DNA from 4 places in the Methylobacter sp. S3L5C genome. Region 1 is predicted to be linked to each of the others. Evidence: riboswitches for the same ligand, from Rfam matches in the RefSeq annotation. Region 1 holds a riboswitch; each other region holds the start of a gene.
What was found. A riboswitch is a leader RNA that binds a small molecule or an ion and turns the genes downstream of it on or off. The one in region 1 is predicted to bind cyclic di-GMP.
Positions count from the first base shown of each region.

Region 1 (8,005 bases):
GTATCCTCACCTCGGGGGGTGAACAAATAACCCTCACCCCAGATGGTACGCAGATAAACAGGAGCGTCTGGTTTAGGTTCAATTTTACGGCGCAGGCGGGTGACTCGCACATCAATACTACGGTCGAAGGGTAAACGCTCGTAACCCTTGAGCAAGCTCATCAAATGATCACGCGATAGTACTTGATTAGCATGCTCCAGCAACACCCGTAGCAGGTTGAATTCGCCAAACGTCAGGGAAATTTCAAGGCCGTCCCGGCTAATGACATGACTATTGAGATGCAGACGGTATGGACCGAAATTTAGGATCTGTTTATCCGTAGGCGCGATAGTTTCGCCGCGACGCAATACCGCGCGGACCCGCGCCAAAAGTTCGCGCGGACCGAAGGGCTTAGCGAGATAATCGTCTGCACCCAGCTCCAACCCGACCACCCGATCCACTTCGTCGCCGCGTGCGGAAACGATAATCACCGGCGGCCCATGATGTTCGCGCAACCATCGTAACAAGCTCAAACCATCTTCACCAGGCAGCATTAAATCAAGTACCAGCAAATCTACAGCATACTCACTCAACATTGCTCGCATCGCCGTCCCATCGCCCGCTTCGACTACCTGGTAGCCGCTCGAACCTAGGTAACCCGATACCAAATCACGGAGTGCTGTGTCGTCATCAATGATAAGAATGCATTGTTTGTTTTCAGATCTATTCATTCAATCAGCCTTATCAACATTATAGATCGCGAAGATACCGCCCTTTGTAACAACTTGAAACAACTTGTTACATTTATGAAAACCGCGGGAAACATTGTAGCGTTATTATATTAATCAACCCTAATAAAGAGCATTGAACTATGAAAAATCCACTTGCCCCCAAATTTAATTTGAGAACCTGTAAGTCGGGGTACGTAAAGATATGTCTGACCTTGGTGCTTGGTCTGGCAAGTATAACTGCTATAGCTGAGGAGGTCGATCAACGTCAAGCCATCAAATTGAACGCCGAACAACGCGCCCATGTATTGGGCGAAATGTGCAAACTATTGTCCGGAACGCAAGCTATTCTGGCGGCGTTGTCTGTTGATGATATGACCGCAGTCGCACAACAGGCGCGAGCATTGGGCGTCAATATGGCATAAGGCCGAAAATCATCTTCATGATGTACTGCCGCCGACATTCATGCAACTGGGTACGTCAGTCCATCAAGATTTCGACCGTATCGCTACTGAGGCAGAAACACTAAAAGATCCCAAGCATACGCGTCGGTAATTGAGCTCAACCATGAATACATGCGCGGCCTTCCATGATGCCTACCAGCTTCAGTCTGCCCAGGTGAAGCGCAAGCCTTGAATTATGAGGCTGTTACACTGAACGCTGATGACAGCGTCAGGTTTTTCAACACTTTCCAAGGAGAATTGTCATGAAGAAGTCGTTAATTAGTTTGCTGTTCATCCTGGTTGCAGTAACCGCTCTTGATAGCCAAGCCCGCGGCTGCGGACAAGGTGGAATCCAGGGGCAAGGCTTGGAGCAAAGCAGTAAGCAAGGCTCATTCAACGAATCAGGTGATATGCAACGTGATCGTATGCGCCAACAAACGCACGATCAGAATCAGGAGCGTGCCCAACAACAGCAACGCGAGATCCTCGCGGCTTTTATTAATTGATTGATAAAAAGGTGATTAACATGAAAACTACTACTAAAAAACTCATTGGATTTGCATTAATCCTGTCTTTATTAAGCGCTTTTCCTGCGCTGGCTCGGGGGCCTTCATCGGAAGCGAACAGACTTCAAACACAGCAAAGCGTCACCACACTTAGCGTGGCTGAACAGAAGAACCTACTTTTTATGCGGGAGGAAGAAAAACTGGCGCGCGATGTCTATATAGAATTGTACAAAACATGGAATATGAATATTTTTAAGAACATTTCCTCATCGGAACAACAGCATATGGATGTTATTCTTAAAAAAATAAATCTTTTCGGGCTGACAGATCCCAGTTTGCCCGGGATCGGCATTTTTACTAACCCTGATCTACAAGAGCTTTACGATAAATTAATTGTACAGGGGATTTCATCCTACAACGATGCGCTGACAGTGGGAGCAACAATCGAGGATAAGGACATACTGGATTTGATGAATGCCATCGCGGCTACCAAAAATCTGGCATTGAAAACAACGTACCAAAACTTATTGGAAGGTTCGAAGAATCATTTGCGTGCTTTCGTTGGTTTGCTAAAGAATCAAGGTCTTAAATATACTCCGCAATTCATAAGTCAGGAATTATTTGACGCTATTTTAGGCGTTTAATGGCGATTTAAACGGAATATGTTTTTAATGGGGAGTATAGTCGTCACCATAAACTCAATTGTGAGTCACAACCTTCGAGGTTTGCATGTATTACATCGTTGACACAGACAAGTCATTTACCCAAGCATCGGCCGATCTGGAGTCATCTGTTAAAAACCATGGTTTCGGGGTGTTACATATCCACGACTTGGGCAACACCCTTCGCAGTAAAGGTCTTGCATTTGACAATGAGTGCAAAATTTTTGAAGTCTGCAATCCGAGTCAGGCCGCAAAAGTTTTATCCATCGACATGCGCCTGAACATGGCGTTGCCTTGCCGTATTTCGGTGTACACTGAGCAAGGCAAAACCAAGATTGGACTTATCAAACCGGCACAGATGCTTTTGACACTCTCCCAAGACAAGGCGTTAGCTGAAGTTGCCAATGAAGTTGAAGAAAAAATCATGCAGATGGTTGACGAGGCGAAATAACTATTAGGCACGTCAACGGCTTTATAGGGGTGCAGAGCACTTGCTGCATCCCTGAATGGCAAAAAGTAATTACGCGCCAAACCGTTACCGCTTGGGCTCAATTTTTTGTACATTGGAGCTATCAATATCAAGAAAACATCACAAAAAATACTTTCTGTTAGTGGGATTCACCTTAATTTCGCTTTCGAATCCGACAAAGATGAATTAATTAATTACAGCCGAACGACAGCAATCGGACATATTGCAGACGTTGATTGGGAGTATCCGTCTGTCCGTTGTTGGCAGCTATGGATAGCTATCCATAGCGACCCCTATGTATAGTGGGCAACTATGAATAGTCTTAAAATGCTATCGGCTGCATAACCTGATTTCACAGACGCTTCGATCAGCCATTAGTTAAAAAACTTTACATAGTTTTACATGATTTCTGAGGTGAAAATTTATTCCTTCAGACAAGTCAATGGACATCTGCCAAACATCACATATGAAGATGCCTGCTTGAGTGCCAATTGGCACTCTTCAGTTAATGATTTCATAGCACACTTGCTTGAATGTCGCCATGCATATCCCGTTTATAGTTATCATCCAGTTGGTAATAATTTTTGCATTTCCTTTCGGTATTAAAACTATGCATAGCTACTCTACTGGTAGTCGTTGATAATGCGTGGTTTGTAAATTATCTCTATTCATAGTTAGTGCCTGAACGAAAAAGCCACTTTTCAAAAAAACCAGCTCAACATCCGGAAATATTTTTTGGAAAAATATTTCCGGGGTGGAACAAACGACTCAATTTCTGCTTTACCATCAGTTTTTCAGAATTATTCCTAACAATCATAAATTATAAGCGCACCTTTCCTGTGGAACCTGTTGGCTGTTCTCAAAAAAGTGTCAGGCAACTAGTTTTTGTTGCCCGTTAAAAAGCCTTAGCCGGTCCATGTCGCGTTTAATTGTGCCGAGCTTTTGAATGTTACGCGATAACACGGCTAAGCCAACATAACGCTCGAAAGCCTCAATGCCATGATCAAGGCACTTATCCAGTCCATGTACTTCTAGCGCATTAATAGCCGATTCTACGGCGGAATGTTGCTTTTTTGCCTGTTTAAATTCCGCTGCGTATTCACGATTCTGGTCGGCTTTGGATAGCTTGCCTTTTTTGGGTAAAACGACTTGCTCAAGGAGGGCTTTCAGGTCGGTTTGATTGGCGGGACTGTGGAAGCCTTTGTCAAAGCTACAGGCGTTAAAGCGTAGGAATTTTGCTTGAGTCGCTTTAACCATCGGTACGGCGACTTTGTCGTCGGTAGTTTTTTGCATGACTTGACTGTGCAAGATAAAGCCCTGATGATCTTCCATGATACAGACCCGCAAGCCCAGTTCAACCGGGACTCCGGCTTTGCCTTTGCTGATCCATTCGGTGTGGGTCTGGAACAGGGAAAAGACTTTTTCATCATGGGGAATGGTTTTACCTTGAATAGCGCGGCGTCTAATTTGCTCGATTTGACGTTCGGCATGCAGGCTAAAAGTGCTCAGGTCGGTAAGCAACACTTCTGGTATGTGAAAGTCATTTTTTAACGTCAACAGACTGGCTTTAGTACGCTCAAGATAGAACCCTGCCAAATCAATATAGTCCTGGTAGGACTGTTTGATCTCAAGTGCTTTGGCGGCCTTGATAGCGTCATTTTTTGACGTGGAATGGTTGAGTTTTTGCAGCGTGCGATAGCGCCTTTTAAATTTAGACAGGTTGTGCTTATGCAATCGCCATTCAGGCAAGGCATGTTGCAAGCTCCATTTGACGCACGTCCGAATCAGAATCCGGATCGCGTCATGTAGTAAACTGATATCGGTTGGAAAATGCACGTTGGTTTTTAACACAAAAGAATCGCAACGGCCTCTGATCAGCGCATGAATATCCAGATCAGGTAATTGATAGCCGGCTCGAATAACTTCAGTACTAATACGCGCCATGATCGCTGGCGTAAACAGCTTGAGATTGTCTTTCAAGGTTTGCAGGCGATAGCGTTTGTCGGCATCAAAGCAACCAAGACCGAGCATTTCACGTAGGGTGTTATGCTGATTGGCCAACTCCAGAATGCGATCATAGTCTGTATTCAGTCCTACGCGTAGCGATCCTAACACCAAAATCGACCATTGATTCATACCGGGGCGGCCTTTGTCGATGGCAACGATTTTTGTCACTTCGGCGTCAATTTTAGTAGGCACCACTTCCTCCAGTATTTTAAAAACAGCATCCCTTAATGGCTGAGTGGTATAAATGTGTTGCACGCCCAGTAAGATGATCGGAATGTCATCACGGGAGGAAACATCTATTTTGATATCAGCAATATCGCGTTGACCGATGCTCATTTGTGGAGGAAATACCTTTCTCATCGGGAGTTTTCCAACGAGAATTTGAAAGCTGAGGCGCTTATCCGGGAGGTCGCTTTCGCCAAGCCCTTTTCGATGAAAATATTATTCATAATTATCAGTAAGTTACTTGAATTAAGCATTTTATACGCCAATAGGCTGTTATTTAATTTTCAATGGCCTATTTTATCGCAACTTATTGTTTTGTATTAAATAATTTATTACCGTTCAAGTACTAGTTAGATTCTATGCATAGCGATCCATAAGCGACATTGACGCCATATTTTCAAATGACAGGATACTCACAGAATGCGGACTGTCGATTTTAGTAATTTAAATGACACTACCGAACAAAACTGATTGCTGTGAAGTACTACAGCAACTACTTCTTAGTAGTGCTATACACAAAAGCACAGCGAGAACGCTATTATTCTACTTGTAAACTATTGGATTAATATTGTATACAATCCATCGTTAATGCTCCGCTTATCCAATCTAGTTCCACTCAATAACGCCACCAAAATACTATGCCGGTGTCACGAATGATGCTTTTCACTCTGCTCAGCATGGTTCATAGATTTAGTGTATTTAGATTTCTTGTTACATTTTGTTACAATTCGAAGCTTGACTCGCTATTTTTAGCTGTTATATTCGAATCGTAGTTTAAAGATTACATAAATACTATGGGTATTCATGGTCAAGCAAAGTTATCTGCTTAATAAAATTGCACGCTCGTGTCTCACTTATCCAGGTGTGCATGATTCATGGATGAACAAGCCAAACTTATTGCAAGATAAGGACGGAAAGCCACGGAGCCTAAAAGGCCTGCCGGGTTGTAAATAATCCTAATGAAATAATTTTAAGGAAATATACAAAATGAATACTTTTTCTAAATCCAAAATGAACACAATAATGATAACTTTAATTATTTTAAGCGGTTTCGCGGAAGCCAATGCTAGTACTACAAGTAATCTGGTGCAAAACGGGGATTTTAGTATTGCAGGAGGCGCAGGGTGGACAGCAACAGGCAGATATCAAGGCATTCAAAATGGCGAATGGTATAACGGGGCAGGTATTTCTGACGGCATCGACACACTTTCCCAAACCCTAAGCACAATAGCAGGCAATACTTATACGTTGTCATATATATTACGAACAGAAGTAACACAAAATTTTAGTTTCGTGACTAATTGGGGTGGCGCTACGATAAATACAGAGACCTCTACAAACTCGCCAGATGCCACAACATATACATTTGCCAATTTACTCGCCACGTCCAATTCTACAGTGTTAAGTTTCTCTGGTTGGAACAACCCCAAAGCTAATCATTTATCATACGTTAATGTGACTCAACAGGTTGCGGCAGTCCCCGTGCCTGCAGCTGTTTGGTTGTTTGGTACTGGCCTGCTAGGCCTGACTGGTTTTGCTCGGAAAGATAAAGCGGCTTAATACCGAATAATGAAATAAATTGTTTACAAATATAGAGACTCTCATGAGAGTCTCTATTTCAATAGTCAATTTTGAAGAAGCATTACACCTAAGTGCTAAGAGATTGTTGTTGGCTTCTGATCAATGTTATAGCCGGACGACAGCAATTGAACATATTGTAGACGTTGGTTGGGAGTAACCGTCTGGCCGCTGTTGGCCGAACTTGCTCTGTCAAAATGAAGGATCACTACCTACCCACCGGCGACATTGACGCCAGATTTCCTAATGACAGCATACACACGTAAAGCTGTCAGTCAATTTTAGTGAGTCAACTGATATTACGACAATGGAAAGATACCTATGCCCTAAACAAGGCAACTACATATAAATTTCATATCGAAAAAAGATATCCTCCCTAAATTAATTTTTCAAAGCGACTTTAAAAGCTTTTTTCTTAATGCTCATTACAATACTTCGGACAGATTTTCTGTGATTGAAAGCAACTGTCGCAATGTGCATCGTGAACTAATTTCCAATCGGTTCGTTACCGCACCGAACAAGTTCGGTCTTGTGTGTAGAATCGCCAACCAGTAGCCGGAAATAGGTTTTCGCACCTTATTCATGACTAATTGGTTCATGAATAACTTATGAAGTCTGAAGTCTAATAGGATAGAAACGTACGCTAAGGCCTGATGTAACCAAAAATAAATGTTAAATCTGTATCTTAAATTGATTAATAGACAAATTGTCCATCATTACTTGGGACAACTTTGATAAAAGCTGTATTGTAGAAGACCCCCCATTAACTCCAAGAAGGTGTCAGCTTGATCAATCATGAATAAACGTGCATTCCTCCGTCAGTAGCCAAAGATTTCAGGTATTAAATGTGTAATCCATTCGAAAATAATGCCCTATGTCCTGAGATAGCGTTACCCAATGAAGCTCTACGTCCGCCTATATTAAATACAAACTCTTTGTTCTTGGTACGAAAAAGCCTGGCAGTTTAAATCGCCTAAAAATTACACGGTCAGAACGGACTACTTTTGGCTAGTTGAGAACAAGTTGAAAGTCTTGATGGATAAGATATTCAGAACATTCCTGTGAAACTTTAGAGGTCTTTGTTGGCACCAGAAGCACCTTAGCATGGCGATACGACAACAGGATTTTAGCCGGAGAAAGACGGCTTTAGAAGTCTTGCTTAAGGGCTAAATTATTAGTGCGCGACATCAGTAACCTTTTCATTTTGGGGTTCAAGCTCTCGTTGTTTTTTAGGCAATGCTTACTCTCTATTCTTCTGAAAAATACATAAGTTGAAAAATCATGATGATAAAAAAAACGCTACACTTGGTTTTGGTTTTGACTTTAAGTGGTTGCGGTACTATGTGGCAAACGACTTTACCCACACAAACCGCGCTTGATCAAATGCTAGTCTCTACTGCCGCTGACC
Region 1 is NZ_CP076024.1:4,681,020-4,689,024, reverse strand. It holds gene KKZ03_RS21245 (response regulator) at 1-710, opposite strand, end outside; gene KKZ03_RS21240 (hypothetical protein) at 851-1,132, shown strand; gene KKZ03_RS21235 (hypothetical protein) at 1,414-1,656, shown strand; gene KKZ03_RS21230 (DUF2202 domain-containing protein) at 1,677-2,300, shown strand; gene KKZ03_RS21225 (DUF302 domain-containing protein) at 2,386-2,769, shown strand; gene KKZ03_RS21220 (ISNCY family transposase) at 3,658-5,154, opposite strand; cyclic di-GMP riboswitch class I at 5,897-5,971, shown strand; gene KKZ03_RS21215 (VPLPA-CTERM sorting domain-containing protein) at 6,007-6,579, shown strand; gene KKZ03_RS21210 (DUF6655 family protein) at 7,879-8,005, shown strand, end outside.

Region 2 (8,005 bases), 2.1 Mb from region 1:
CTCAGGTTACAGTTATGCCGCCCCAGGTAGCGTTGCTGCCTGTAATGCTGCCAGTTATTACGAAGTCACTGCGGGCTTAAATTGGAAACCCACCAAATGGCTAAATTTACGTCCCAATATCCGCTACGATTGGGTAGATGGAGCCAATGGCACTCCTGGTACTTTCGCCGACGGCAAGACTGCGCAGTTTTTATTCTCCAACGATTTTACCGTTACTTTTTAAATCTGCACTCACCTGAAAATTCTTTCAAAAAAATGCGCCTAGATGGCGCATTTTTTTTAACTTCTATCAGCCCATGTTATTGAGTATCTAACGCTACTATACGAATCCGGCTTGATTATAGCCAATATCTTCGACATCCTAATTGATAGTAATAGGAGATTTTTTGCCAACCAACAAAGTAATATTGCTTTAACTCGATGTTCAAGTTTTTAATTCTTGATTTTAGAGAAGCCCGTTGAATCGAGCCTTACAGTCATGATTAAGATCATGTGGCACTTGAGTCTATTAAGGAAAAGACTTTGATTTATCTGGGTTCGTCTCAGTCAAGCTAAAAAAACTTGAACATCGAGTTTAATAAAAAATCTGAGTCACTGATTCAGAGCTTGTATTTTTATTAAATGACTGTAAAAAATCTCGTCGTAACTTTATCAAAACTACAGTCGATAGTCGTATTAAAAGACATCAACGGTGACAGTTTGTTTACGAAGACAATTTACCCGTCAATAGCCCAAGCATCACATTATTGAAATACTCGGGCTTGAAGAAAGTATGAGTTTACAGCAATGTTTTTATCGATAAATTTTTGATGAGGCTGGTCGACCGGTTTGCACTTTTTCGACTTGCTCAATAACACTTTTAAGATCATCCAAGGTTAATTGGGTCAGTAAATGTAGTCCGGCACGAAGAATCTCGCCCTTCTTGACATTAATTCCTGCTGCCAGGCAGGTTTTCTTAAGCTCTGAAATTTTTAGATAATCCTCTTCCGGAAATGAAAAACTATCCCTGATCACTTTTACTTTAGGATTTTTTTTCTTTTTAATATCTCCTTTTTCATCAACTTCGACTTCAATTACCTCAACAGTCACATTTGATTTTTCAACTGTCGGCTTTTTAGAGGCTTTTTTATTCGTTATGTTCTCTATTGGCAGCTCAATTTCAACGGATTCTGCTATTGTTTTTTTTGCTTTCTGCTTTGTTGCACTCATTATAAATTCCTCTTACTGTTCAATAAAAAAAACAGTATATACCGTTTATACTGTTTTAAACAGTATTTTGTCTATGACTGCCTAACAAGGAGGCTGTCCGACAATAGAAAACCTACAACAGCATCTATTCTCGGCAACCTCAAAGTCCAACACTTTGATTATCGACTGTGTTAATAGAATCTCATCAGGCTATTTGAGCTAATATCTATAGGAAAAACAGGCACTATAAAATATACTCAAGCCTGATATTAAATGCCCCTTTCAACAACAATCTTGGCCAGTAGATAAAGGTGATTCATGATTAACTTACCCGCGTTGCTTTTGTCAGCAATATTACTTTCAGGGTGTACCAACAACCAATCAGTCTCTGAAAATGCCCCGAATAATAATATCGGTTATTTTTCAGATGCATTAACATGCAACCAATCAACCACGCAAAAAACGAAGATTAACGTTCCTACGGGAGGAACACAAATTGTTATCGAGATGCCAATCGGCCACGATGCAAATACCTTTGTCGACTGTATGAAGCATGAGGGATGGCCGATTACGCATGCAGATCCCACTGAATATCTAAAAGTTTCAACAGATTGCCTACAAAAAACCCAAGGAACAGAAAATATGGATGAAAACTATGCGGTCTGTGTAAAACGTAGCCGTATGGATGTCGACGTTATCACCGACAAATAGGCAGGTTTGATGTATCAATCAGTCGATTGATTTTCGGTTAAAAATCCTGATTGTCCTTTTTTATAAAAAGAATGGGCAATCAGGCAGATAATTGATCGCCAAAATATTAAGAGCGAACCGTTTTCGCAAAGCGGGCATTAAAAGCAATCGATATGCGATCTTCTTCACTTTCGTTGGGATAAACCCAATGCCGCAAATAAGACGGAAATATCAACAACATACCGGCTTTCGGCTTCATAATAAATTTACTGGCAAAGCAGGCTGCACCATCCACTGCCAAGGTACGAACATTGGTGCGAGTATCAAAAAATTCGATACTACCGCTCAGGTCTTTATCGCCTTCGGGCACACTGACATAGTAGGAGCCGGACCAAGTCCAGTTAGGATGATCATGCGGCGTATTAAGGCCGCCGAGACCCAGTACATTAACCCAGCCCTCGGCCTGAAGGCTATAGAGCGGAAAGTCAAAACCGGGTGAGACATTTTTGGTAGCCAGTTGAATCGCTTCCACAATATGCTTACGCAAAGCCTGAAAACCCGGTTCGCTACGCATAAAAAAATCATCATCGGAGTGCCAGCCTCGCCAGTTACTGCGCGCCATCCCCGATGAACCTTCATGTAAAGTTCCGATTTCTGATAGTAGTTGAGAGTTAAGCGCTTGGGCGCTTTCTATCTCAAAAACAGTCAGTGGTGAATAAAATAGCGGTTGCATACCTTGCAGCTTGAGAGTGCTCATAGAATATTTCCAAAGTCAGTGATGTAATTCGCGCGGTCACCTTTACGGAATTTATGATCGAGTTGTGACCCCGAAAAGTATGTGCACCTGAATGTGTTTATTTCGCTCATGATTCGACAAGCGGACTGCGAAAGGAATAAACACATTCAATTTATCCCGAGAATCATTAATAATTAAGTAAAGATTTCTTAGCTAAAAATAGAAAAAGCGGCGACAAGATTGCCTTGTCGCCGCTTTTGTTAAGGCACCCAGTTGCCGGGCTTAAACCTGAGACAATTTAGCTTTTTTTATTACGACGTGTAAAACCCAAAAAGCCCATAATTGCAGAACCGAACAACCAAGCTGCTGCTGGAACCGGAACTGCTGCTGGCGCAGTAACCAGTTGTAACTGACCACCTTCAACCAACAACGGATTGGTAGAAGACTTGTGATTTTGAGTAACCATCAAAAATGCGTCGTAACCCAAAATAGCAGATACGTCAATAACACCTGAAGATTCTTCATCAGCAGTAACAGAACCTGCAACCACAGTACCTCCAACCACATCACCAAATAAAGAAGCATCATGCTTTAAGATAGCGGTTAATGAATCTGTAGCCAGATCATAAGACCATACTTTGGCATTATGTGGAGCATTACCGGTATCTTCCTGCAATATCAATGACTTGCCATCAGCAGACACAGTCATGTTGTCCATCATGATTTGGCCTTCAGTACCATCCAGCAACTTTTTAATAGTACCGCCCAATTCTGGATTGGTAATATCCGCAAAATCCAATTCCCATAAACGTGAAGCACCCACTTGGGTTTGACCTGTAATTTCAGTTTTATCGAGTTGGTCAGTAGTCACAAACCAGAACTTGCTACCATCAGCACTCCAGGTACCATCTTCAGGGCGAGAAAATGTAGTCGCCGTATCGCTTAAAGTAAACGCCGCACCATCAACGATATTGGTGGCACGTGTAGTGCCATTAGCGATTTCAAGAGCATTACCGGTAACATTAACAAACTTCAGATTACCGTTATTCAAACCGGCTTTATCAACTTCAGAACCGGTATTAGTTTTCGTACCTACATACACACCAACCGTATTATTCATGACACCAGTACCGCCATCGTTGGTACCGATGGCAATGGTTTTATCCTGTGAGAAAGGATTAATTAAAATATTTTCCCAACCGCCAACAGCCGTTCCACCAGAACCGTTGGTTGCCAAATTAAATTTACCCAATGTGTAACTGCTGCCAGCGTCTAAACCGGTAACTACTGTTGCTTGTGCCCAACCCGTGCTGCCGCCTTCCTCACCAGTCATGAACAATTTTGCTTGAGTACCCATACCTGTTGCTACATTAGACATCTTTCCTAAATAATTGACATAGAATTTGGCTTTGATAGGGTTAAAATAGCGATCTACCTCTGAAAACACGGATAGCCATGACTCCTTATGCCCAATTGCCAAGACACAAGCCTGAAGAATTTTTAAGGACTGTCGGCCTGTCACCAGAAGATTTTCTGCATCTTCACGGTAAGCTGGTGACTTACCTGGACGAACAAAAAGTCCTTAATCCACTGACTAGACGGGGACGAAAAGACTCCAAGATGGCTTTGGAAGACCGCTTGTTACTGACACTCTATTATCTTCGTCACTATCCGACGTTGATAAATCTGGCTGCGGTCTTCGACATCAGCGAATCGTATTGCCATAAAATCTATACTCGCACTGTAAGACTATTGATCAAAATCGAAAAACTGCCCAACCGCAAAGCACTGTTGGAAGATCCCGCAGCTACCGTGGTCATTGATGTTTCGGAGCAGCCTATCGAGCGCCCTGTTAAAAACCAGAAAGCGTACTTTTCAGGAAAAAAAACGCCACACGATCAAAGTCCAACTCGTGATCTGCCTATTGACGATGACTATACTCTCCGTAGTGATAGGTAAAGGTCAACAGCATGATTTTTCGATCTTCAAAGATAGCCGTCTATTGTTACATCCTGATGCCCTGTTGTTGGCGGATTCCGGATACCAAGGGATAAAGAAACACCATCAGAACTCGACTCTACCGGTTAAAAAGAAAAAAGGCCAACCGCTTTCGGCAGAAGACAAAGCCGATAATAAGGCACTATCAAAACAGCGTATTTTTATTGAGCATGTTAATCGCCGATGCAAAATTTTCAGGATTGCCAAAGATGTTTATCGGGGCAAACACAAGCATTACTCCTTGACATGGAATTTAGTGGCTGCTCTTGTTAACTTACGCTATGGCTGTATTTAGGAAAGATGTCTATTAAACAAAGCGCTCGCAGCAGGCAGGTCGGCAGAGCAGAAACGACTAAACGTAGTAGTCAGATTAGAAACTGCCTGTGATTGTTGAAATCCGTTATCCCAACCATAAACTTTAGTGATCAAATCCCCACCGCTTTGTACGGCTAAAGTAGCTTTATCAATGACCCATTTAGACACATAAGCACCGCCTTTAGTCGCATCAGGATTGTGCGTGTGCGCAGAACCGACAGTATTATTCCACTCATGATTCATCAATACGGTAAAAGTACCATCATTGTTATCAAAAGCACCTAAACCGTCAGGAAGACCGCCCATAGTATAACCACCCACTACGTTTCCAGTAGTCAGGATTGAAGTTACTGCCCAACCTGGAGCAGTAGCCAATGGAAGCAGATAAGGCGCTGTAGTCGTGCTGGGGCCTGTAACAGCGGATGCCATCAAAGGCATACCAGCCAATATTGCAGCAACAGCTGCAACAGATTTTCTCATTTTAAACATGGTCTTTTCCTGGCTAATAAAATTATTGAGTATGTCCGGTAACTATTAACCGGAAAATAGTTTATACCGAAGAAAAATGACAGCAGCATTAAAGACATATAAAAACTATATTATTAAATAAAGCCATTTATTCAATAACATAAGTATGAAATACACATGAGATACACATGTATTACATTAAGACCAAATCTAAACAAAATTGTAATTTTTTTGATACAAAATCTTGGGGTTTTTTAGAGCTCAATACTTTACCAAGCCTGGATAATTTATCGTGCTTAGTCGTAAGCAGTGTTAATTTTTGTCTTTTTATCAAGCATCTATGCTCTCTTAATTGATGCCGTAAATTTGTAATTTCATGTCATTAAAATGACATAACTGTCTGTCAAAATAAAGTTTGTGTCAAAGCTAAACCCGTTGTGAAGCGGGGACAGAAAACTGCGGGTCTAAAAGACGAGATAGCCGGGTTACCACCTAATTGAGTATCCCACGCTTACAAACCTTTTAGGATTTACGATGCATAAAAAACTGTTACTTTCGGCTATCATAGCCTCACTTTGTGCCGCTACTTCAGCGCATGCAGCAATAACGTCAGGCCAATTAATCGCTATTGGCAGCTTGAGTGGCAGTTCTGCCGGCGTTAATACCGATTTGTCAGGCTTAACAGGCTTGCTTGAAAACGGTATAGCAGGTAATTTCCTGGGTGGTATCGGTTCCGGACTTGCTTACGCAGGCGGAAATACTTTTATTGCGACGCCAGATCGCGGACCTAATGCAACGGCGTACAACAGCCAAATAGACGACACATCTTCTTATATTGCACGTTTCCATACCATAACTCTGGATTTAACTGCCAATACATCAGGTACTGGTTTGGCTTATAACCTTACGCCAACATTAACAGCAACCACTTTGTTGTCTAGCGCCACAACGCTAAATTATGGCACTGGTGCAGGCTTGGGTAACCAAATAAATGGCGCTCCCTTAGGTTCCGGCGCACCAATACTGAATACAACCAACAACACCAATTATTTCACCGGTCGTTCTGATAATTATGGTTCTGCCAATGCACTGGGCGTAACTGATTCCACTTCAGCAAACCCCAGCAATGCCCGCTTCGATCCTGAAGGCGTACGTGTTTCCAATGACGGCAAGAGCGTATTTATTTCCGATGAATACGGTCCTTATGTCAACCAGTTTGACCGTGCAACCGGTGAGCGCATTAAATCTTTTGCGCTGCCTGCCAATTTGGCCGTTGCAAATCTGAATCCGATTGGCGCTACCGAGATAGCTAATAACACAACCAGCGGCCGAGTTACCAACAAGGGCATGGAAGGTTTAGCCATTACTCCGGACGGCACCATGCTGGTAGGTATCATGCAAGCGGCGTTGGGACAGGAGGGTGGCGGTAAAAGCATTCGTATTGTGACTATTGACATCGCAAGCGAAGCGACTCATGAATACGCCTATAAACTAACAAACGGTTCAGGTGCCAGTGAAATTATCGCCATCAACAACCATGAGTTTTTGATCGATGAGCGTGATGGCAAAGGCTTGGGAGATGGCAGTAACGCTGTCGTCAAACAGCTGTATAAAATTGACCTCACAGGTGCAACTGAAGTTAGCGGTATGACTGGCTCTTCGGCATTAGGCGCTGCAGCAATTCCAAAAACCTTGTTTCTTGACGTAGCCGCTAAACTTAATGCCAATGGCATCAACAGTGCCAATGTTCCATCCAAGATTGAAGCATTGGCTTTTGGTCAGGATATTTATGACAACGGCGCATTGTTCCACACATTATATGTTGCCAACGACAATGATTTTGTCCCTGGCCTCGCCGGTGCCAACCAATTTTATGTATTTGCTGTTGCCGATACGGCCCTTAACTTTCAGGCGCAACAAATATCTGCTGTCCCTGTTCCTGCAGCTGCCTGGTTGTTTGGTACAGGCTTGCTTGGCTTAATGACTTCGTTAAGAAAGCGCGTCCGTGCTTAAATAAATAACTCTTACCACCACAATATAGTGGTGGTTTTTAACCCTGCTTGAGAAATTAAAATGAACAATAAAACCATAGTTAAACTGTTGGCTGCCGGTGCCATGCTGAGCGGCCTAATCAATACGGCCGAAGCATCCGTTACTAATGTTAAAATTACCGAATGGATGTATAACTCCAATGCTGGAGAATTTATCGAATTTACTAATCTGGGATCAACCGCTGTTAATTTTGCCGGTTGGAGCTTTGATGACGCTAGTAGAGCGCCCAACTCAGTCACCTTATCGGATTTTGGCCTTATCGGCGCAGGCGAATCGGTAATATTAACTGAATTAACGGCAACTGCATTTCGCACAGAATGGAATTTATCATCCAACATAAAAGTTATCGGAAACAATACCCAAAATCTGGGACGCTCCGACGAAATTAATCTTTATGATAATACCAATACCTTGATTGATCGTCTTACTTATAACGATGCAGGAACCGGCAATGTGAAAGGTCCACGTACTCAATACGTAAGCGGCATCCCTGGAAGTCTTGCTGCCTTGGGAGCCAACAATGCCTCACTATGGGCTTTGTCTACTGTAGGTAACTTG
Region 2 is NZ_CP076024.1:1,950,096-1,958,100, reverse strand. It holds gene KKZ03_RS08905 (porin) at 1-223, shown strand, start outside; gene KKZ03_RS08900 (hypothetical protein) at 793-1,209, opposite strand; gene KKZ03_RS08895 (hypothetical protein) at 1,507-1,899, shown strand; gene KKZ03_RS08890 (2OG-Fe(II) oxygenase family protein) at 2,006-2,635, opposite strand; gene KKZ03_RS08885 (hypothetical protein) at 2,913-3,992, opposite strand; gene KKZ03_RS08880 (transposase family protein) at 4,070-4,573, shown strand; gene KKZ03_RS08875 (transposase family protein) at 4,527-4,907, shown strand; gene KKZ03_RS08870 (hypothetical protein) at 4,904-5,416, opposite strand; cyclic di-GMP riboswitch class I at 5,811-5,888, shown strand; gene KKZ03_RS08865 (esterase-like activity of phytase family protein) at 5,930-7,408, shown strand; gene KKZ03_RS08860 (lamin tail domain-containing protein) at 7,469-8,005, shown strand, end outside.
Region 2: it holds a riboswitch for cyclic di-GMP, as region 1 does, so the genes downstream of both, KKZ03_RS08865 (esterase-like activity of phytase family protein) here and KKZ03_RS21215 (VPLPA-CTERM sorting domain-containing protein) in region 1, are expected to answer to the same signal.

Region 3 (8,005 bases), 180 kb from region 1:
TATTAAAAGGTCGTATTTCTGAAGCTGATCAATCGCGTATGAGATTCGAGTTAGAATTAAAAAATGGCACAAAACTTAGAGCGCCGCTTACGAGTCAACATTTAGACACTATACTTGATGCTTTCAATAATTACGCCAATGATGCTAGGGTTGTGGTGCAAGGTGCTATCAAAATAGATAGACAGAATCAGCCTAAGTCCATCGAGTTCGTAGAGCACATTACTCTAATAGATCCATTAGACGTCGATGAGCGCCTAGATGAGCTGGCTAAACTAGAGGATGGCTGGTTGGATGGTAAAGGGGTCGCTCTTAATCCTGAAAATTTGCTTTGGCTGGGCAAAAGCTTTGAATCAAAATTCGATGCTGACTTGCCGTTGCCTTACCTATACCCTACCAGCGATGGAAATATTCAAGCGGAATGGCCTATCGGAAACTGGGAAGCCTCTATAGAAATAAACTTAGATAAAAAATGCGCAGAATGGCAGGCGCTAAACCTAAAATCGGATAAATGTATAGATTCAGATTTTGATTTATCTAATGACGATGGCTGGAGCAAACTTAACCAAGCATTAAAAGAATTGCATCCTGAAGAGAACGTATGAATCCAGAAACACTCTTAATGCGACAAATCAACCCAAGTTTCATTCAAAATGGGCGAGTCACTTCACAAGCATTTCGCCCAACACCAAAAGATGAAAACGAACTTTCCGTATATAACGGAGACTTGATCAGTCCAGAAAAGTCGTGGCTACATTTTACAGTTACACAATCTTTTAAATCAGCAGGGGTGATGGCTGTCAGCCATGAACAGTGCATCGAACAATCCGTCCCTGTCATTTATAACGGAATACCTTTTACTGAGCATGCCTATCTGAGCTTTTCCAATATGAGCAAGAAAGAAATAGAAAGAAAGGCAAAGGTATTAATGTCTAAAGCTCAAGAGCGGAATTGGCTTTATCAGGCATAACTTATGAAATAACTATCCCATAAACCCACTCCGAGCGGGTTTTTTATTACCAAAATTCAGGTAGCCATTGCAGCTGCATTGGGAATCAAGAATCGATGCGGTCAGTGTCGTTGATTGTGACCCCATCGATTTTCAAACCCACTATCTTAAGCTCGTGGTTGTTTAGTTTTCAAAATCAACGACACTGACCCCAATGCCAGTAAGTTAAGATATAACGCTCTAATTATAAAGAGCTTTTATAGGCTGTAAAATGAATGTCATTCTTAATATTTTTCAAAAGTCTCGGTGCCGAACGTCCCTCTCTAACGGCTTCTATTGTTATGGCGATGTAACTAATAAGTCGATTAATATCACACAAAAATCCGTCAGTTGAATGCCGGATAAAATTGATGACCTGATGCTTGGCTTTTGACAAGGCTTGGGCAAAATTCACTTGGTAATTCAAGCGTAAATGTTGCGTATTCTCGTCCACTTTTTGTTGTGCCGCCATTGCCATTAACGCGGTTAAATTTGCAGCGATAATTTTGGCATAAAAATCTTGTTGAACTGAGAGCGCTGATTTACCGGAAAAATTCTCAATTTCAAGCCATTGTTTTAAGCGTTTATAATTTTCTTCAACGCCCCAGCGGAGATGATATAACGACTTAAATAAACTAGCTTCATAAAGCTCAGTATCCATGAGATTAGTAATCAGTACTTCTACCTCATTAGGAAGATCAACACGGACTAATCTGAGCTTTATCGGGGCACTTGATAATCCTTTTTCGACACACGTTTTAATTGAAGGTTTATTGGGCTTAATTGTTACTATTGCCTGTCTTTTATTACTTTTAATAAAGTCTTTTACGACTAGGCTTTGCTTGGTTTTTGTCCGCATACAAAATGATTGTTTATGATGTAAATGAAAGGTATAGAGCCAGAATGCAGGGTAGCCACGATCATAAATAATCAAATCATTTTTACTCGCATGAGCCATGTGACTATCAATACAGGACTTTTCGGATTTAAGCCTGGGATGAATACAAGAATCGATGACTAAATGATTCAGAACATCATAGAAAACCGATGCCATGCCCATGGTGCAAGACCCTTGCCCTGGTCGTCCTTTTTGAGTGCCAAAGTACTGAGTAATATCCGGTGTATTGGGCAAGCGAATGGAGGTACCATCAATCGCGCATAAGCGAAAGCCTTTCCATAATTTCAAGTGCTCAGGGTGTTGGTAAGCCTGATTGATTACTAGCTGATTAAGCGCGATAAATGCGGTATGTGAAAGCTGTTTTCTGGACTGAAAAAAGGCCGACTTTGTGATCCACTGAGAGGCTTCTTTTTTATGATTAAGTACCTTAAAAAACTGGTCGAGTTCTACTTGATTGGAATGCTTTCTAAAGTTAAGCAGATACAGTATTAAAGTAGAAAAATTGAGTGATCTGTTCCGTATAAAAGCGGTATTTGAAAGACGATGTTTGTCTATAAATGAAAGGTCGTTAAGGGTATTGTTTATGAGTAGAAAAATGTTATTTAATGACTTTTCCAATGTTTTATGGTGGCCTTTATTTCATAGGTAATACGTGATTTTATTGCCTGTAATTTTAGCATAATCAGTTAGTTATGCCTTAACTTACTGGCATTGACACTGACCCCATTGATTCCGTTAGGCAGGTATAGCTGCTTGGTTCAGGCAGGGTAAAAACGTGAATAACGGGGTTGCAAACCTCGTCACGCCGGGGTCAAATTACCCAATGTGGCCTGTCGTCTAAAGCCCAGTAATCCCATCAAACCGCTACCGAATAACCAAACTGCGCCAGGAACGGGAACTGCGGCAACATCGCCGGGGCGAACAGCCCAGGCATAGAAAGAAGCGCCAAGTTCGTCGCCGTTCTTGTAGCCAGCCTGGTAGCCAGCCGATGTATCGAAGTACCAAGCGCCGCCAGAACCGGGCGAGTACTCAGTTCCCGACCAGTAAACCAAGGCTTGTAGGTTATTGACCAAGCCGATGTTGGCTTGTCCGTTATTAGAACCGTTGCCATGAATGCCAAATGTAGGTTGGTAATTTCCAGCTGTATCAACATAATCCTTTAAGCCCAGGTTAACGTTGTACATATAGGCTAACTCGGAGTTGGAGCTAGTAATGTTATAACCGAAATCGGTTGTGCCATTTTCGGAATATCCGGTGTTAAAACTGCTGCCGTTGACCGGTGTGTTGCTGGCCAAGCGCCAGTCGCTAAAACCGCCGTAGACTAAATTGGCGGCCCACGTGACTGCAGTATTCCATTCCATTTTTCCATTATTAACGGCACCTGCATAACCAGAGGTACCAGCATAGTTAGCATCTTGTAGCCAAGTGATATTAAGCACGTTGTCATACAACATACCGTTACCACGATCAACTAACGACGCATGGGCAGTTCCGGTAACAGCGACACTGGCAAGCAAAGCCAACGCTAATAAGGTTTTTTGATGTTTCATCATATTCTCTTTAGGTAATCTTTCATTAATCAAATGTGCAACTCGGCTGACCTTTTAAAAAAGGCTCCGTAGCTTTCCGTCCTTATCTCACAATAAGTTTAGCTTTATCGTCCTTGAATCATGCGCACTTACATAAGCTTGACACGAAGTTTAAAGTTGAAAAAACTGCTTTTGTGCAATAAATTTAAATATTATCACTAATAAATATTGCATATTTGACCATGCCTACCAGACAGATCAGGCACATTTTTTTGTGCCCGGCATATTTAAATAATGGTTTGTTTCGTTGACTGTTAGGCAACGAAAAAATGTTGCCTACCTACAGTCTAATCGTAAGAAATCGAACTAAACTGGACGTTAAGCCAACAAATACAAAAACTGCGACCTATAAGCATCGTTTTTGCGAGCATAACAATTCTTTGCGCTTATGTGTAAGGCTTGTCAAGCCCAGTAAGCCAGAACCGAGCAGCCATAGGGCTGCAGGTACTGGGACAGCTGCTGGTGTGATGGCATTACCAACGCCTAAGGGTAATGATAATGTCGCACCTGGATTTAAAGCTAGCCAAGTTGGGTCAATATAGAACTCAGGATCAATAAAAGCCCCCGCATAAAAAGTTAAAATTGAACCGAATGCATGAGATCGAGATAGAGCGTCCATATAAACCATTTGTGTTGCATGCCCGGACGCATCAGTCAGAATCTCTGTGACTCCACCAAAAGTGCCAGCAAAAGAATCATATGAAATCAACGTTTCGTTTAACCATATATCTGACCGTCCTGTGTGACGTGTATTGCTTGTACATAAATGGTTACCACAGTCATAGCTAAACCCTGTCTCTCCACCTACTGAGAAACCAACTTTTGAGGCTGTCTGAACTTCATCAATAGTCTGTGCTGCGAGATCCTGACCAAATAGCCAATATCGCCCTCCGAAGCCCACTGGAATCCAGGTAGAAGCTGGCCCCGATATATCAATACTATAAGACATAGTGCCATCGGCTTGGGCCATAGTCTCTCCGTATCTATTATATGCTTTCGCTGATACTAAAATATAAGGCGCTGGCGTACTGGAGAAAGTTACAGTCTCTAGCTCCAAGCTATTGGTATCTATTACTTTATTAGTATAAGTTATCGAATTATTGTGAGGGGTAGAGTTGCCCATAGTATTTGAAATACTACCTTCCGAATAAGAAGAGGTGACACTAGCCCACGATGTATTTGCACAAAGACTTAAAGTTAAACATGGTAATAACAAAGCTAACTTTATTGTTTCTTTACTAGAGTTTTTAGGAGATATCATGAAAAATTTACGTGATGAAGTCTGCCATTGAATTTAATAGTAATATCAGTTGGTTTGTTTCGTTTAAACATTCGTTTTTTTATGCCTTACGATCTACCAAGTAATAATAGTTAAGACTTTCAAAAAATGGTAGGTTAAACACAGTTTAAATTGAGGAGTGTTGAAAATGGCATAAAGCCACGTAAATTTTGGCATTTAATAAATTCTATGGGACTTTTCTGTCGTTTTTATAAACGCACCCTATGAGCAACAAACCCGTAAGACGGTTTAAATGTAGGGTGCATTAGTAATAACGTAATGCGCCGAATGATCAAAGACCAACATACTGCGCAATACGCTATTTCACCCTACAGATTTTAGCTTTCCACGTTGGTGCCGTTAATCAATAACGTTTACCAATTCATCGAAGGTGTTGGTGGCGCTGGTACCGCCAGTTTATAGTTAAGATTTGTTGGTTTTTTGGACTAAAGCCTTATGATTTAGGTCATGGGGCTTTTTTTGTGGAGGTGTTTTGGCAAAATAGATATGTAGGTTGGGAAATATCTTTTCCTTGCCCAATATTCAAAGGACAAAAGCATAATATCGATACATTACCCAATGTCATCATTCTATTTTAATGTGGAAATGTTGGACAAAAAAATGTGCCCACCTAATTTGTTGAATCAATTTTACAACCAACTCAAGGTGCAGAAACACCCAAAAAAGCCATTTATTAGGTATATTGGGCGTAGATTTTATTTTTCTGGGTAGCACTTTTCGGCAGAGCCATTGCAGCTTGCATCCATTACCGTCAATAAATATCTTTAATGTTTACACCGGTTTCATGAAGAACAGTACAACAAAAAAGCCGCCCAGTAGAGGCGGCTTTAGTGCCTGATCTTTACGTTAAGCGTTGGCGGTCATGGTGCTATACAGGTTTTGAGATTTAGCCTTTTTCTTATGAAAAGCTCCAAAACCTAATAAGCCTGATACAAACATCCAGATAGCGGCTGGAATTGGAACGGCGGCAACGGTGGGGGCCATGGCCATGATCTTCCAATTCATTGGGGTATGAGTCGTTAAAGGGGCGAACAATTGGCCGGTTGTACACAAAAATTGTGGCCCTGCTTCGCACGATCCCAAGCGCGAACCGTTAGGTGTGCCTGCCAGACCGTAATTGTTCCTGTAAATAACGTCCGTATTGGGGTCGCTGAATGCGAAAATATTTTCGTTTCCGTCAAAGGATATAACTGCACTTTTGCCGAATACAGCCAGTGTTTGGTCAATCGCCTTCACGGGTCCCTGATAGTTTGTGAGTGTATTACTGAATATGAAATTGGTAATATTTCCAATATCGTTCGAGTTATACGCGATTCCATCAAACGTCGCTAACACGTTGAAAAAACCGATATTTTCGAGCATCATATACGACGCGGCGTGGGCCTCAGACCCTATGGTGTTTATCGCACAGAGCGCCAAAGCGACTAGTGTTTTATTCATTTTATTTTTCATATTTACTAATGACATCGTATTCTCGCGGTTTTAACCGTATATTTGTAAATTGCGGTTGAATTAAAGTGATCTTAGAATACCTTTAACACCGATTCATAACAATTTGTTAATTGTAACGAAATGTAACAATTCAAACTAACCGATTTAAATAGTTGCTATATTTTAATTGTTTTATTTTTAAAATTAATAGTATTAGAAAATACACTCAATATAATTTAGTAAAATCCAGACACAGAAAAACCTGCAAGTCCTCAATGTTAATTAATTAACATAAAGCAACTTACTTAAAAAAAGTAAAGCCCCCTGACTAAAATCATGGGGCTTTACTTTGTTATATTTTTCATTTTAGAATTGGGCGTTTTCATAGTGTTGTCATAGTACAAAAGCGAAGGCGGCATAGGGTAAAATGGGGTTGAAATTAAGGTGATTTTTGTATTTTTGTCAATTTGAAACGATTCGCAACGCATTACGATTGTGATGGGTGCTTACAGCGCGAGAGGATAGCGAGAAAGCGAACGCGGCCCATTAATATGCGCGAGAGCATTAAGAGATATAAAAAAACAGTCTAAAAACACTCAAAAAACAAACTGAATGGGGCTATAAGGTTGTTTTTTTGTGTAGCCCTGCTCTTCTGCTGGTTTTAAGCGTTTTTGCGCTGTAATGCGATTTTAAACCCTAAAACAGACCAACAAAGTTTTAGGTAATGCCTGTGTTACTGTCGATCATCCACGACGGTTTCCATGGCTATACCTGGACTTCTGGCCAGATGGCTTCACTATCGACCGGCAATGTTGATTTTTTTAGGTGATTAAGTGAATTAATCCGGGAGATCCGGCATGGATTTCAATCGAGATAAGTGCTTTAAACGCGGTGGTTATGATCTGGCCAGTGGCAAGGTCATCGTGCAGTTTAGCGACCAGTCAATCTATGGCTATGACGGCTTAGGTCTTGATGAATGGCTGGAGTGGAAAGAGTCCTACCCGCGAGGCTCGTATTTTAATCTGAATTACCGCTATTCAAACACGCGCTTTACCCGTTTGGAGTCCTGGCCGGAAAATCTTTTTTTCACGTTTTTTGAAACCTGAGCGCGCGACCTTAGCGTTATCCTTGAGCTGCCGGGCTTGACCTCCCGGAACGTTCAGCCGTGAATAGTTGACGTTCTGTGGCGCCTGAACGCCACAGTGGCCTTGCTTACGCCGGCCACGGCCCTGCAAGGCGGCGGGCCTTGCGCAGTTACACTGCGCCCGCCTCCACCCCCGCCCACCCGTAAACCCTCCCTTGGTTGTTGCATGACTACCCTGCTTAACGGCAAGCTTGCCTTGCTTGCAGTGTTCACAGCAAAGGGTTTTCGGGCGTCGCGTGGGGGCGGCGATCAGGCGCTTACGCGCCAAAAAATAACCGCTAGTACAAATAAAAACTTATGCACAATTATTGTGTAAAAGCCTGTGTATATTTATCGTTATTAAACCGGAATCGCGCGTATTTACTGGGCTTTAGTTAAATTATGTAAATTCTGGCCAGCATTTAAAAGCCTGGTGTAGTCGGCATAAAACCAACCAGCACAAACAGCCATGCTGAATGGTTTTACACCTCCAAGGTGGCTAGCGCACTGATCGAGCAAAGCCGAAACACAAGCGCAGAACAACACTGCCCTTGTTTTCCGGCTTCACCTTGCCACAATAGAGCGGATCAAAACCAGACAGCTCCAACAGCACGACCGCCTGGTTTAAATCCTAAAGGCACTTAACCGCCTTATCTATGTCAGCGTAAAACCAAACAGC
Region 3 is NZ_CP076024.1:4,499,466-4,507,470, forward strand. It holds gene KKZ03_RS20290 (hypothetical protein) at 1-602, shown strand, start outside; gene KKZ03_RS20295 (hypothetical protein) at 599-967, shown strand; gene KKZ03_RS20300 (IS4 family transposase) at 1,191-2,501, opposite strand; gene KKZ03_RS20305 (hypothetical protein) at 2,684-3,436, opposite strand; cyclic di-GMP riboswitch class I at 3,467-3,546, opposite strand; gene KKZ03_RS20310 (hypothetical protein) at 3,819-4,733, opposite strand; gene KKZ03_RS20315 (VPLPA-CTERM sorting domain-containing protein) at 5,619-6,239, opposite strand; gene KKZ03_RS20320 (KTSC domain-containing protein) at 7,061-7,309, shown strand.
Region 3: it holds a riboswitch for cyclic di-GMP, as region 1 does, so the genes downstream of both, KKZ03_RS20305 (hypothetical protein) here and KKZ03_RS21215 (VPLPA-CTERM sorting domain-containing protein) in region 1, are expected to answer to the same signal.

Region 4 (8,005 bases), 2.4 Mb from region 1:
ATAAAAAGGTACTATGGCACACCCTGCGAAAATAAAACGCAAAAAAAACCAGCCGTTCTAAAAACGACTGGTTTTCTTCGATTCGGTAATCCGTTACCTTAACTCAGGATTGCCCTGACTTTTATCCCGTTAAAACTTATAAACCTGCAACAGATTTGTTATAAGTTACTGGTGCACGACAATTATCCAATGCAACAGCAGAAGATGGCGTGTGTGAATAAGGGTTAACCGGCAAGCTGGCATTGAATATACCGGTTGTTACTGGGGTATTCGCTTTTGGATTGGCCAAATAAGCACCGTTACCAAAACCATGTGACAAGCCAGAACCCGAATTGATCGAACCCATTACCGCAGGTACCGTTGACGCTTTAATAATCGCATCAATGGTTGTTTTCAGGCCGGCTTCAGAAAATCTTGCATGAGCAGTATTGTATTGGAATGTATTTTCAAACCAGTCCAGATAATCACCTTTAACAACGTTAACCAACGTAGGCGCAACACCGTTGATTCTTACGAATTCAAAATTTGCGTCTTTTTTCTCTAAAGCTTGTGCACCGATAGCCCAACGAAATGTTTTAGGAGCAGTACCCGTTATATATGGATTAGTAAAGCCATCACCAGCGGTATCGACACCCAAATTCAGATCTTTCAAACAAGCAGTAACGCGACCAGAAGTTGAGTTCTCATGAATTAACGTGACTAAAGATGATTCTGTTTTAGTACCTGTATTACCGTTTAGGCCATCATTTCCAACAGCCGGAGGAGTAGTAGATGAAGCCGTAGTACAAGGATAATTTAAGGCAAAATTATTTAATTGCGCTTGTGTACCTGAGCCATTTTCACGACGGCAGACATGTGTCGTAGCGTTGGCAGGTGCATCAGCTGCTTGATTAGCTGATGCCCATGCTGCTAAACCAAGAGGTGCAGTTACACCAGGAATAGTGACCATTAATTTGTTCCAGTTATTCCAATCACCTTTAATCAGGGAAGCAATTTCCTGTTTTGACAAGCTGGGCATACAAGCAGCATTTGTCACATCGCCCACAATGCAAGTTGTACCAGATACTGGATCAGCAACTGGAATAGTATGCATGGCAAGTTGAGCACCTTGTAACGCTCTGTATAAATGCATGCTTACCGGGACACCAAACACAACTGCAGCGCCAGGTGTTACCGTTAACTTGGCAACATCCGCAGCTGTTACATTAGCAAACAGGGTGACATTATTAGTTTTTAAAGGAGCATTTAACCCTTGAAATTGCGCAGGATCGACATCAGAAACACCGACATCAGGAACAACCAATTGGTTATTTCCGGCAGTACCTGTTGTATAAGCACAAGTAATACTGGTTAATGTACCGGCAGCAGCAGGTGCTACACCAGTACAGTTTGTTGAGTTAACTTTTAAGAACTCGATAGTAGCACCGGCAGTATCGCCATTAGCTTCAGCAATGATTGGGCTAACGCCATAACCAGAACCGCCTTCATCACGCTTGTAAATTAATAAGTTAGCTTTGCCAGTGGCCAATGTTAAACCGGTCGCTGTTGTTGATTGCGTGCACAAATAAGCTTTTTGTGTCGCACCGTCAATATTGTCTTTAAATTTCCAGATAGGCTGGCTAACGTCACAAATTTGATCTGCAGCAACACCCGCACCTGTTAATACTTTTTCTATAAAAGTACCGGCCGCTGAAGCGCCAGACATATATACCACACGGGTATCGCCAGCTGCGCTGGTATCATAAACAGGAAAGTTGTTAGCATCAACGGTAATCGCTTGCGCGTTTCCCGCCAATAATGCAGCCGAAATGGCAGCACCCAGGATTAAATTTTTTTTCATTTTAGCCTCTCAATTAAAAAACATCAGAAACGACTGCATTAAAACAATGCAGCCGTCACAGGATTTATACAACCATTTATTTACGACGATTTAAACGCAACATACCCATCAAACCAGCGCCAAAAAACCATACTGCAGCAGGCAATGGCACAGCGGATATTGGAGCAGGAGCAGAAAAAGACAATGTATTACCCGCCAATGTCCATGATCCGGCAAACTGCTCTACGTGTGACTCTAGCTCGTCTCCTGCTGCATTAGGAACATTAGTGGCATGAAAAAAAGCTAACGCAGAGCCGTAAGCACCGGCAGCCTTAGCACCAGTTTGAAGGCCAAATGCATTATCAAAGTCTTTAAATTGTCCGGTATTTGCTATACTGCCATCATTAACAACTTTAGAGATATCAAAACCGGAAGCGTTAACTTCACCCGCTTGGATTTGAAAATTACTAACTAATGCGTCAATAGTATCAGTTAGCACCAAACCACCGACTGCACTTGAGGTAAGCAAAACATCAGGATTAACATTGCTGCCCACTATCAGCGCATAACTAGTAGTCGCAGCATTAAAGCCTGCAGCACCTTTAAAACCAGATGTCCATACGGCATCTAAAGACAGATCGTGAGTATAGGCATAAGTAGAGTTGCTAGCCGCTGCTATAAAAGCATCGATAGTCAAACCCGTATTCAAAGAGTACGTGTTTTTGCTGCTAGAATCATAAACCGACATAAACAGTTCTGAATCGCCATTATGAACAGAGATATTCGCATTAGCAGAACCAGCAGCTATCATTAACGCCGCAACGAGTAAAGTTTTGTTAAATTTTTTCATTTGTTAATACCAATTATGTTTAAAATTAAAATTCGCATAATGTGGCGGCCCAGCCATCTTAAAACATTTGTAATCTTTCAAGACCTGTAGCTTTCCGTCCCCGCTTCGCAACGGGTTTAGCTTTTACACTTTCTTTGTTACCAATATATTATTCACTGCTTTATTGCCAAGCAGTTAAGCTCCCGCTACCATAAATCTATTTCTTTACTGCTGAATACTGAATCAAGAATAAAGCGCTGTTGCTGCTTCTGTCAGTATGGTCAGTGCCTTCCCTTGCTTAACCGGCATCTGCTCCAGATGCTTTCAACGTGGAGCTAGTATCCCATATCGGTTCAATCTTTTGGATTACAAAACAGTGACAGTTGCTGACAATGTAATACACTTGTATGACAACTTCATTACTCTATATATTAATCTTGCAATACACTTACTCGGGCAGTGATAAAACAAGTCCTTTGCTTTGCAGTTGCCTAGTTGGGTTTGGTAAAAAGCTGTCCATGTCAACACAATTAGTATGGTAAAAGGATGACTTATTGATTAAATGTATGCTTTGTTATAAAGCTGTCACAATAATCAACTATATTTAATAATAATCAGACTTTAATGTAATTTCTGAACTTTACTAATACCAGCAGTTGAAATATGTCATCATCACCAGGAATTACTGAAGGCGATAAAAAACAAATCGTTTCAATGCGTTTAAACAATCATGATAGGAATGCTATCCAAACCATGGCGTCTCGTCTATTTGTAAGAGAAGCAGAACTTTATCGCTTTGCCGTTAGTAATCTTTTAAACCGCATGTACCAATTACACGACATGGATTGCACTGGCAGTGACTTACTGCCTTTATTTATTGAGTTTAGGGAAGAATTAAACCAGAATTTGGGCTTAAAAAAACAACAACTTTTTAAGATTATCAACAATGGCAATGCCAATCCCGATAAATTTGTGGCCATGGCTGACATAGAATTAATTCTGCTTCCACAACATTTGGTACGCCAACGTTTATTGCAAATAGATGCCGCACTGGCTTTTAAACAACTGGATATTAATACCTGGCTTAAAAGTTATTTTATAGCGAAATATAGCCTGCCTGAATTTATCAAGGAAGATCTTGATACTGCCGAAGCTGAAGTAGAGTTAGTGTTGGTTACTAAATAAAAAGTTTTTAGTCCACAAAAAGCACGAAACATGTACCCTGCTTGTTTCATTCGCAATGGAGGTCAGGCTTGTAAATATAGCCTCCCCCTTGTTAAAGACCATAGGCATCTACACAACTTCTCCTCATAATAAAAACAATGAGTTGTAGAAGCGCCAAGCTCCCTCTCTTGTTGGAGAGGGCTGGGATGACGACTGCACGGATGCAGCACAATGCAGGAGCAATTGCCGAGGAGAATAAAATCAAGCAGTTACATACCCCTCATCTCAACCTTCTCCCTTTGAAGAAGGAGCAGTAAGACTTGTGTATATACCTATGGTTAAAGACGCATTATTATATTTTTATAATTAAAGCAACCCGTCTATTTACTTGATGTTTCTTTTTTACCGCTTAAAAAATCAGCCTAATTGCTTGAAGTACTTTTATAAATCCTTATTTCATTAGAAAAATCGCTTGAAGTGTTTTGTTAATTTCTCGAAAAATTAGCACAATTGCTTGCGGTGTTTTGCTAATTTCTCAAGTAATCAGCATAAAAAACCAAGGTTTGTTGCCATAGACAAAAGCTATAAAACTCAAAGTTTCAATTTTTTACGAATTTTTATGCTTGTTTACAGTATTTATTTTACCAATCATACAAAAAGGTGGATATGGCACGCCTTACGCACTGTTTAGTTACACAATTAATTTGTAAATTCGTGAAGCTTATTTACTACTGGTTATCTTAATAAGTATGAATGCAAAAATGCACTACTTTATGTTGGCCCACCTTCACTGCCATTAAGTTAAGCCCCGCTAATACCTTGTAGTTCCTGTTCATTAATTTCAAAGCATTGCATGGCGGAAACAAGCTGAACCCAAAGGCTTTTCAGGGTGGGATGGTTTTTAGCCTTCATGAAGTCTTCTCGAAAGCGAGTATTCAACGTCATCAATTGATGAATGAGGTGTGCCATTTGCATGAATTGGAAGTAATTTTTAAGGGCACAATAACTTTTCCTGGCGTATTGATGTTCCATGCCATAGCCACCGTTTTTAAGGGTATTGAAGCCTTCATTCTCGATTTTCCAGCGCAAGCGTCCAGTCCGACTGGTGTCAGCAATATTGCTAGCATTGATGGGTAAATCAGTGATGTGGACAAAACGCGTAGTTTTTAGCGCCTCTTCGAGTACTTCTGTTTTTGTCGATCTGATGGTCTCTTTGCACGCCAGCCAATTTAACGTATGCCCTTTATAATCTACCGCCGTCACCCACTGAAATACCTGCTCTACGGTTTTGCCAGCGGGCAGATAGCACAGGTCCTGGCGGGTATTCTTGCTTTGCAGTGCCTGTAATTCCATAACTTCCTCCCAAACGGAGGTTAGGTTGCCGTCCTTAAAGGTCACGCAGTAATGCCATTGATTGGCTTTGCAAATAGCGAAAAAACCTTCATAGGGATATAAGCCATCCGCGAGTATCAGTATGGGCAGGCGTGGATAAACTTTCTTTAGTGTGGTTGCCAGACGGATGAAGCCCTTACGCTCACAATCTTGTTTGTCATACTCACCATCCTCGGGATTTTCAAGCCACTCAGTGGCGATGGATATGCTGAATCCGTTCGGGGTAATCAGCCTTGCTTCCAAGACTGAATGAAAGTAAGTGGTTTTACCATTTTTTGACGTACGCTGCAGGCATTGCTCATCACGTTGATGGTCATAACTACCCATCCCACTTGCATCAACCGCAATTCGAAACCAATGCCCACGGTAACGACTGTTATGGAAGGTTTTGCGTTGAATCAAAACCTGAATCATCTGGTGCTTCAATTGTTCAATTTGAAAAATATCTAACAAGTCCATGACCTTCTGCACGGAATCACCATGGGGCATGAAAAAACCGAATAGACGCCGGTAATTCTGCTTGAATTGTAGATTCTCACGGCACTGGTTGTATTGATTACGAGAACCCGATTTAAACAGGAACATCGCCAAGCATGCAGTCAGGTGAGCGGCCAACTCATAAGTTGAAGTTTTCTTACGACAATCATCCACCGCTCGCATCCACTCAAACAGCTCGGGAAAGTGTTGGCAAATGGTGGAGTACATTTCATGCACAAGTTGCTTTTTCTTCTGCTGCTGGCTAGTGATGGTCTCTTGCCTGGCTGCCGCAGCACGTTGCTTAGCTTTTTTTATTCGACGTTGGACGTAGATCTGGTTTGGTTTGAACGTTTTTTCATTGAAAGTATGATTTTAATGGTGAAATTAATGGAAAATCACTCATTATTCATTAAAACAGCAAGAAAAATTAAATTTTAACACTCAGCAACTGATTGATTTATAAGTTCTACTAGAACGCTCTGAATTGCTGCCGCCTTAGTGACTCAGCAACAATTTGGCGGTTACTGTGCCTTTGTTGGTTTGTTCCCGATTAATGCTAATTTGATCAACCGTGATGGCATGCTTTGTTTCCAGCACCGCCAGCCAAAGGGTTAGTTTATCGAAGGCAATATTTTCAAGCCACAAGGTCACTTTGTCGGCGCCTTCAGGAATCATGCGTTTGATGGCGGACTTTATGTCCAACTCATTACTGCTAGTATCAATAACGGTCATTATCGATTGCCCCTCTATACTATCAACCCCCGTGTCCTGTTGATTTTTACGTAACGTTGTAACTTCCAGGCTGGTCTTTTTTATAGCGTGATAAATCCGCTGCTGGGCATTAATTTTTTGTTCAAGCAGGATTTTTTCTGCGGCTATCGGCGCAATAACTAATTGATATAAAGCATAAAACACGATAAAAACAACAACGCCGACGGACAACAAGCGCTCTCTTGGCGACAGGGCTTCCAGGCGCTGCAGAAACTCATTTTTGTTTAATTTCAAGGTGTGCCTCCACGCCATTTGGGCCAGCTTCTGCGGACTGAACTTTTACTGATAAGGCATTTTTGCTTTCAAGCTGCTGCTTAAGTTGTTCAATTTGACTAATATCTGTGGCGATAAGCTGCAATTGCATTAGGTTGTTTATAAAATCCAGTTGCTGTAACTTAAAATCCGGGTTTGTGCCAAGCATTTCACCGGTCTGATATAACAGCTGCATAAATTGACTGCCCTGCCCTACGCTGTGTTTTTTTAGTTCAGTGACCTGCTGATCTGCCTGCACGTTGATATTAACAATCCGTTTTATCTCGGGAAAAGTTTGCTTAAACAGTTCTAATGTCTTTGTTTCCAGTGCTGCCAGTTCTGTATTTTGGTGCCAATAACCGGTTATCAAGGTGCCGATTTGTAGCAGTACAGCAAGCAGAATAACTCCTAACGCAGGCAACCACTCTTGCCAGTGCCAGTCCATTGTGTTTTTACGGCCAAAAACACCCGTTAACAAATTAAATTCACCACCCAACTTTACTGCACCGGCCTGTAAAAATGGTAAAACTGCCTCCAGTTTATGATGATCCTTGGTGATGGGTACGTCTAAAAACCACTGTGCAGGCTCATTAACCTCCCAGACTTGTAACCCATACAACTCCGGATTTTCTGTTAGCAACTTATCCAGCATCGTCGGTAATACCTCAACATCAATACCGCCACCCAGCCATTGCCCATTCCGTAAAATGGCATTGTGCCGATCAATAACAAGTGAACAACTCTCAGCCTGATAAGGCAGGCACAAGGTTTCCGGATAAACGCTGTTGATATTTATGCCGGCTTCCTTAAAACTCGACAGACAATTTTGCAGCTTGACCTGATTGATTGCCGCGACATAAACGGTGTCTTTGGACGGCCGATGCCAGACCAGATGATAAGTGTCTACGTCATCGGCAAGCAAATCTTCAAGCGCAAAAGGCAGTGCTTTTTTAATTTGACTGTTACTTTTAACCGGTAAATCGACTGCCAGCAACAAGATCTCTGCTGCCGGCAATAATAAGGTAATCGCTGTATTGCCGGCACTGACCGCCAAATCCTGCAACGTTCCCTGTTGTACTGCAGACGACGTAACATCATTTACAATCAGCCATTGAACATCCGCATCTTGTTGATTAATCAGTCTGGCTATAATTTTCTCAGCCATCCAGTAAACTCCTGCGCATCCGCTTGCTTATTTTAACCTTGCCATCGGCATTGCGTTGTATTTGTGACTGGAACGTTAATGCATTTTTCCCCATGTCGATTTGTCCTGATAATAAAAAATGGTTACTGACCACGCT
Region 4 is NZ_CP076024.1:2,248,363-2,256,367, reverse strand. It holds gene KKZ03_RS10110 (hypothetical protein) at 137-1,840, opposite strand; gene KKZ03_RS10105 (VPLPA-CTERM sorting domain-containing protein) at 1,917-2,669, opposite strand; cyclic di-GMP riboswitch class I at 2,710-2,800, opposite strand; gene KKZ03_RS10100 (hypothetical protein) at 3,312-3,833, shown strand; gene KKZ03_RS10095 (hypothetical protein) at 4,614-5,909, opposite strand; gene gspM (type II secretion system protein GspM) at 6,177-6,686, opposite strand; gene gspL (type II secretion system protein GspL) at 6,667-7,869, opposite strand; gene gspK (type II secretion system minor pseudopilin GspK) at 7,862-8,005, opposite strand, start outside.
Region 4: it holds a riboswitch for cyclic di-GMP, as region 1 does, so the genes downstream of both, KKZ03_RS10105 (VPLPA-CTERM sorting domain-containing protein) here and KKZ03_RS21215 (VPLPA-CTERM sorting domain-containing protein) in region 1, are expected to answer to the same signal.